DNA from 2 places in the Stenotrophomonas sp. Ker107b genome. Region 2 is predicted to be linked to the other one. Evidence: riboswitches for the same ligand, from Rfam matches in the RefSeq annotation. Region 2 holds a riboswitch; the other holds the start of a gene.
What was found. A riboswitch is a leader RNA that binds a small molecule or an ion and turns the genes downstream of it on or off. The one in region 2 is predicted to bind thiamine pyrophosphate.

Region 1: another riboswitch for thiamine pyrophosphate. It lies ahead of ACWV8V_RS07125 (TonB-dependent siderophore receptor); the one in region 2 lies ahead of thiC (phosphomethylpyrimidine synthase ThiC).

The regions. Positions count from the first base shown of each region.
Region 1 is NZ_JBSPHX010000001.1:1,562,876-1,566,234, forward strand. Features, by position in the region: gene ACWV8V_RS07125 (TonB-dependent siderophore receptor) at 1-1,304, opposite strand, end outside; TPP riboswitch at 1,372-1,467, opposite strand; gene ACWV8V_RS07130 (phosphotransferase enzyme family protein) at 1,507-2,643, opposite strand; gene ACWV8V_RS07135 (hypothetical protein) at 2,744-3,359, opposite strand, start outside.
Region 2 is NZ_JBSPHX010000002.1:1,165,738-1,169,096, reverse strand. Features, by position in the region: gene thiC (phosphomethylpyrimidine synthase ThiC) at 1-1,752, opposite strand, end outside; TPP riboswitch at 1,894-1,995, opposite strand; gene ACWV8V_RS14995 (BCCT family transporter) at 2,286-3,359, shown strand, end outside.

The DNA.
Region 1 (3,359 bases), on a different contig from region 2:
AACACCGCGGTCTGCGCGCTGTCCAGACGCCGTGCGGAGGGGCCCGGCATCAGCGGCGACGGTTCAAACTGCGGCACCTGTGCATCGTGGATGTTGGCGGTGCCCACGTACTCGTTGACGTTGCGGCGCTTGTCCACGGTGCGCTCGAAACGGTCCGCACCCACGCTCAGCTCGTGCCGGACATCGCCGGTGGCGAACCTGCCGCGCAGTTCGCCACGGAATTCGAGGTTGCGGCGGGTGTCATCCGGGCTGCGGTAATCGTAGATGTCGTAGTCGCCGTTCGGCGCGAAGTAGTTGCCCGGCACGCTGCCATCGGCGCAGCCGGCGGCGTAGTAGCAGCCGTAGGCGAAGGCGACGTTGTCGTCGATCACCGAGCGGCTGTAGCTGGCCGATACCCGCGACTGCCAGCTCGGGCTGAAATCGTAGGTATGCAGCGCGGTCAGGTTGGTGCTGTCGATGCCGACCGGCCGCTGCCAGGCCTGGTAGCCCAGCATGTGCTTGCGGTCCACGCCGCGCGGCAGCTCGGTGGCGCCCAGCAGCTGATAGCCCGAGGCCGAGCGCTGCGCGCTGGTCTGGTAGTTGGCATCCACCTCCAGCTTGCCGCGTTCGCCGATCAGCCAGTCGGTGGCCAGCGAATAGAAGTTGCGGCGGCCGTCGGCGTGGTCGATGTAGGAATCGCTGTCTTCCCAGGCGGCATTGAAACGCACGCCAAAACGCGGCGACAGCCAGTGGCCGAGATCCACCGCGGTGTAGCGCGAGCCTTCCGAATCCGTGCCGAGGGTGACATTGCGCACCTCGGCCGGGCGCTTGCCCACGTAGTTGATGATCCCACCCGGTGCCATCACGCCCGCGGCGAGGCCGGCCTCGCCCTTGAGGATCTCCACCGACTGGATGTTCTCCAGCGCCAGGCGCTGCTCGCCGGTGATGGACAGGCCGTTGAAACGGTAGCCGGTACCGGTATCCAGCGGGAAGCCGCGGATCGCGATGTTCTGGTAGTAACCGACCGGCGCGTAGCTGTCGCCCAGCGAGGCATCGTTGCTGGCCAGTTCGGACAACGTGCGCACCTGGCGGCTGTCCAGCAGATCGCGATCCAGGACGTTCACCGAGGCCGGGGTGCTCTTCCAGTCACCCGCGCCGAAACTGCTGGTCTGCGTGGTGGTAGCTGCCGGCTGATGCGCCTGCACGCGCACGGCGGCGAGCTCGGTCGGCGAGCGCTCGGGCGCGTCCGCGAGATCGTTGGCATGAAGAGGCAGCGCGGCGCAGAGGGCGGCGGACAACAGCGTAGGGCGGAAGCAACGGTTCATTCGATTCGTCATCAGCTGGGGGAGACGAAGCGAAGGCACGCACGCGCACCGACCCATCACGGCGGTATGCCTGCTGCTCAAAGCTCCCTACGCCGGTGCAAACCGGATCAGGTTCCAAGGGACTCTCTCAGCCTGGTTTCGCCAGGCACCCCCGCTTCTGTGACTATTTCACTACAAACCGTACGGATTTGCGAGCCTGCCCTCAGGCGGCGGCGTGCAGCGCCTTCAGCAGGCCCTGCCCTGCCGGGGTGCTGAACCAGTCAGCATGCCCGAGCAGAAAGGTGTGGTAGGCCACGTCGGCATTGGCCGGCGAGTGGGTCACGGCCTCGAAATACTCCACTTCCGACAGTGCGAAGTCGAGCTGGACGACAGGCAGCAGATCGGCCAGCAGGTGCACGCGCTCGGCAGACAGCGGCACGATCTCGCGGTAGCCGGCCAGCAGGGCCAGCGCGATATCCACGCGCACGGCCGCCTCGCCGCGCTCCAGCGCCAGCCAGGCCACCGCGTTGCGTTCAATGGCGGTGGCCAGGTCGAACAAGGCACTGGTCGGTGAGGCAAGGCCAACATCGAGCACGGTCTCGACGACGTACGTATCGCCGTCCTGACGCCAGAGCAGATTGGACACATGCCAGTCGTTGTGCGCCCACAGGCGAGGCTCGGCCTGCAGGCGCTCAGCCAGCCCGGCGTGCCAGGGCAGCACCGCCCGCTGCAGATCGGCCTGCCAGTCCTGTCGCGCAAGGTAGGCCGCCAATCCAGGGCGATCACCCAGCCCGGCGTGAATAGCGGCAACCGGATCGACGACGCGGAGCAGATCATCGCGCGCGACCAGCAGGTGGGTGCTGCGCTGGGGTGCGTGATAGCTGGCTGACGCGCGGTGCAGTCGCGCCAGCATCCGGCCCGCCTCGCGCGCCTGCGCGGTATCGGTCAGCAACGTCCAGGACGGCGCGTCGCGATAAATGTCCTGGCCGCGGCCCACGGTATGCAGCTCGTAGGTCCAGCCCTCATGTTCGACCGCCGTTGCACCGTCGCGGTCATGCAGCACCTCGACCACCGGCACGCCCTGGGCAGCCAGGTGCTGGAGCAGACGGTGCTCTTCGGTCAGGCCGGCTGCGCTGCGGACGCTGCCATGGTGGCGCTTGACGAACACCCTGCCCCGTTCGCTCTGGACAATCGCGGCGGCAGACATCGGCCGCGGGCTGTGCCACAGCACCTGGCTCGCTTCGCCCAGCTGCGAAAACCGCTCACGCAGCCAAGTGATCTCGCGGTCGGTGATGGCGGGCCAATCGGCGGCCACCTCATCGTTGTTGAGGCCTTGGACGCGGTGGGTGCTGTTGCTCATGGGATAACGGGTCGATGACGGCGAAAAGGCACGCTGTCACCAGACAGTGGGCGCGGCGAGGATACCAAGCCGGGCCCACCGAGGGGAGCCGTCTACTCCCTCAGGGCGTGCTGTTGCCCTGCTTCGCGGCGGCCGGCTTGGCCGGCAGCAGTCGCGGTTGCTCGGCATACCAGTCGCGGGCGCCGGCAAGGTGCCATTTGCGCTGCTCGCCTTGCAGCTCGATGCCGGCCCCCAGCACGCCCCAGCGTATATACAGATCACCGCGACGCTGCGCATGACGAAGATCCAGCCGCGCCTGCAAGGACAGGCGTTCGTTCTCGGCCTGCAGGTCGTCTACGATCAGTTGGCCGCTGCGCCAACGCAACTGCCCACTGGCCTGCACTTCACCGGAATCCAGCATCCCGAGCACCCAGCGCGGGTACTCGCTGCGCTGAGCGAACACACCGAGCAACGGCCCGGCATCGCGCAGGCGCAGATCCGCCAGGCCATCGACTTGGAACGGCGCGGCCGCATCAATATGCCCGCTGCGGATCGCTACGTTGCCCCACCAGCGTCCGTCACTTTTTTCGTCGCCCACGTAGATGTTGCGCAGGTCCACCGTGGTGCCGCTCAGATCGAACTGGCGGCTGTCGAAATCCGCACGTTGCAGCCGGGCCTGCAGCTGCGCATCGCCGCGCATGGCAATGCCGGCGACGCTCAGCCGCGCCCCGGTGCCG
Region 2 (3,359 bases):
GATCTTCATCGAACAGAAGTGCGGGCCGCACATCGAGCAGAAGTGGGCGAGCTTGTGCGCGTCCTTGGGCAGGGTCTCGTCATGGAACTCCTTGGCCTTCTCCGGATCCAGCCCCAGGTGAAACTGGTCCTCCCAGCGGAATTCGAAACGTGCCTTGCTCAACGCGTTGTCGCGGACCTGCGCGCCGGGGTGGCCCTTGGCCAGGTCCGAGGCGTGCGCGGCAATGCGATACGCCATGATGCCATCGTGCACGTCCTGCCGATTGGGCAGGCCCAGGTGTTCCTTCGGGGTGACATAGCAGAGCATCGCGGTGCCGTACCAGCCGATCATCGCCGCACCGATCGCACTGGTGATGTGGTCGTAGCCCGGCGCGATATCGGTGGTCAGTGGGCCCAGCGTGTAGAACGGGGCTTCACCGCACTCGCGCAGCTGCTTGTCCATGTTCTCCTTGATCAGCTGCATCGGCACGTGGCCGGGGCCTTCGATCATGGTCTGCACATCATGCTTCCACGCGATCTTCGTCAGCTCGCCCAGCGTCTCCAGCTCGCCGAACTGCGCGGCATCGTTGGCATCGGCGATGCAGCCCGGGCGCAGGCCGTCACCCAGCGAGAAGGTCACGTCGTAGGCCTTCATGATCTCGCAGATGTCCTCGAAGTGCGTGTAGAGGAAGTTCTCCTTGTGATGCGCCAGGCACCACTTGGCCATGATCGAGCCACCGCGCGAGACGATGCCGGTCACGCGCCGGGCGGTCAGCGGCACGTAACGCAGCAGGACCCCGGCGTGGATGGTGAAGTAGTCCACGCCCTGCTCGGCCTGCTCGATCAGCGTGTCGCGGAAGATCGCCCAGTTCAGTTCCTCGGCACGGCCATCAACCTTCTCCAGCGCCTGGTAGATCGGCACCGTCCCGATTGCCACCGGCGAATTACGCAGAATCCATTCGCGCGTTTCATGGATGTGCTTGCCGGTGGACAGGTCCATCACGGTATCGCCGCCCCAGCGGATCGCCCAGACGAGCTTTTCCACCTCCTCGGCAATGCCCGAGGACACCGCGCTGTTGCCGATGTTGGCGTTGATCTTGGTCAGGAAGTTGCGGCCGATGATCATCGGCTCGCTTTCCGGGTGGTTGATGTTGTTGGGCAGCACGGCACGGCCACGCGCGATCTCATCGCGGACGAACTCGGGGGTGATGATCCTGGGGATCGAGGCGCCGAAGGACTCGCCGGGATGCTGCTTCAGCAGTGCGGCGTCGCCGATCGCATCGAGCCGCTGGTTCTCGCGGATCGCCACGAACTCCATTTCCGGCGTGATGATGCCGCGGCGTGCGTAGTGCATCTGGGTGACGTTGGCGCCTGCCCGCGCACGGCGTGGCTGCAACCGCGCGGGGAAGCGCACCGCATCGAGCCGTGCATCGGTCTCACGCGAACGGCCGAATGCCGAGCTCAGGCCTTCCAGCACCTCGGTATCGCCGCGCTCGGCTACCCAGGCGGCGCGCAGCGCAGGCAGACCGGCGGAGAGGTCGATGGCGACAGCCGGATCGGTGTACGGGCCGGAGGTGTCGTACACGGTGACCGGCGCGTTCTCTTCGCCACCGAACAAGGTGGGCGTGCGGGTCAGGGTGATCTCGCGCATGGGCACCTGCAGATCGGGGCGCGAGCCCTGCACGTGGATCTTGTGCGAGCCGGGAATCGGCCGGGTGACCGATTCGGAGAGTTGCTGGGCCTGTTGCTGCAGGGCGGAGAGCTGTGCGTTCATCGAGGCATCGTCCTAGGTTCAATCCCCGCACAGGGACTGTGCGGTTCTATGCGAGGGATTCGCATGGGAGGGACGAAACGGCGGCGCTCGACGGACGGATCGCGGGCGGTCTCCGGGCGCGGTGGCCCTACGGCGCAATGCATCTGCAGATGCGAAGCTTCCCTACGCCGGTATCAACCGGATCAGGTTCGAAGGGACTGTCTCAACCTTGGCCACTGGGCCGCGGTACCCCCGCTTCGGGGCGAATTAGAGCACAAAGCGGCGCCCACGGGCGCACCGCCAAGCCGCACGCCAACGTGATCGGCCTGTGCATGTGAACAGAGCACCGACACGCCATGCACTACCATGCTGCAGCGCGGTATGCGGTGCGGTCAGGGGGTAGCCTCCCGATTGCGTGCACACCGCGCTCTGCTCGACGCCATTGACGTCCGTACTGACCGGCCTCGACCGGCTTGATCCGCCCCAGTCGTTGCCGTTGTGCCGCTGGAGATTGCAAGCCTCGGCTCGCCCCTACTGATCGGAGACACGCCTGCATGGTGTTCCGCATTTCCATCGCACTGGTCGCACTGCTGGTGCTGATCGCCGGCCTCGCGCCGGGCCCCTTCAACGAGGTCGTCCAGAGCGGCCTGTCCACCATCATCCGCAGTACCGGCTGGCTGTATCTGCTGGTGGTGTTCATCACGCTGTCGTTCCTGATGTACCTGGCCTTCGGCCGCTTCGGTTCGCTGCGCATCGGCGGCGAGGACGCCGAGCCTGATTTTTCCAATGCGAGCTGGATGTCGATGTTGTTCGCCGCCGGCATGGGCATCGGCCTGGTGTTCTGGGGCGCGGCCGAACCGATCTCGCACTTCGTGAAGCCACCGGAAGGACTGGCACCGCAGAGCATGGAGGCGGCGCGCGCATCGATGCGCTACGCGTTCTTCCATTGGGGCCTGCATCCGTGGGCGATCTATGCGCTGATCGGCCTGGCGATGGCCTGGTTCCAGTTCAACCGCAACGGCCGCGGGCTGATCAGCGATCTGCTGCAGCCGATCATCGGCGCGCATCACCGTGGCTGGATGGGCACGGTGGTCAACGTCGCCGCCGTGGTCGCCACGGCGATCGGTGTTGCCACGACGCTGGGCTTCGGCACGATCCAGATCGCGGCCGGCCTTGAGCGCGTGTTCGGTATCCAGGCCTCGGTGCCGGTGCAGCTGACCATCATCGCGGTGGCGTTCGTGCTGTACATGGCCTCCACCACCAGTGGCGTGCACCGCGGCATCAAGTGGTTGTCGAATTTCAATCTCGGTCTGGCGGCGTTGCTGCTCGCGCTGATCCTCGTACTGGGGCCGACCGGTTTCATCTTCGATACGTTCACCACGACGATCGGCTCGTACCTCAATTCACTGGTGACGATGAGCCTGCGCATGTCGCCGTTCTCGGGCAGCACGTGGGTGGCGGACTGGACGATCTTCTACTGGGCCTGGTGGATCGCGTGGGCGCCGTTCGTGGGCTCGTTCATCGCGCGCGTCTCGCGTGGGCGCAGCATCCGCGAGTTCGTGCTGGGCGTGGTGATCGCGCCGAGCGTGCTGGGCTTTTTGTGGTTCTCGGTATTCGGTGGCACGGCG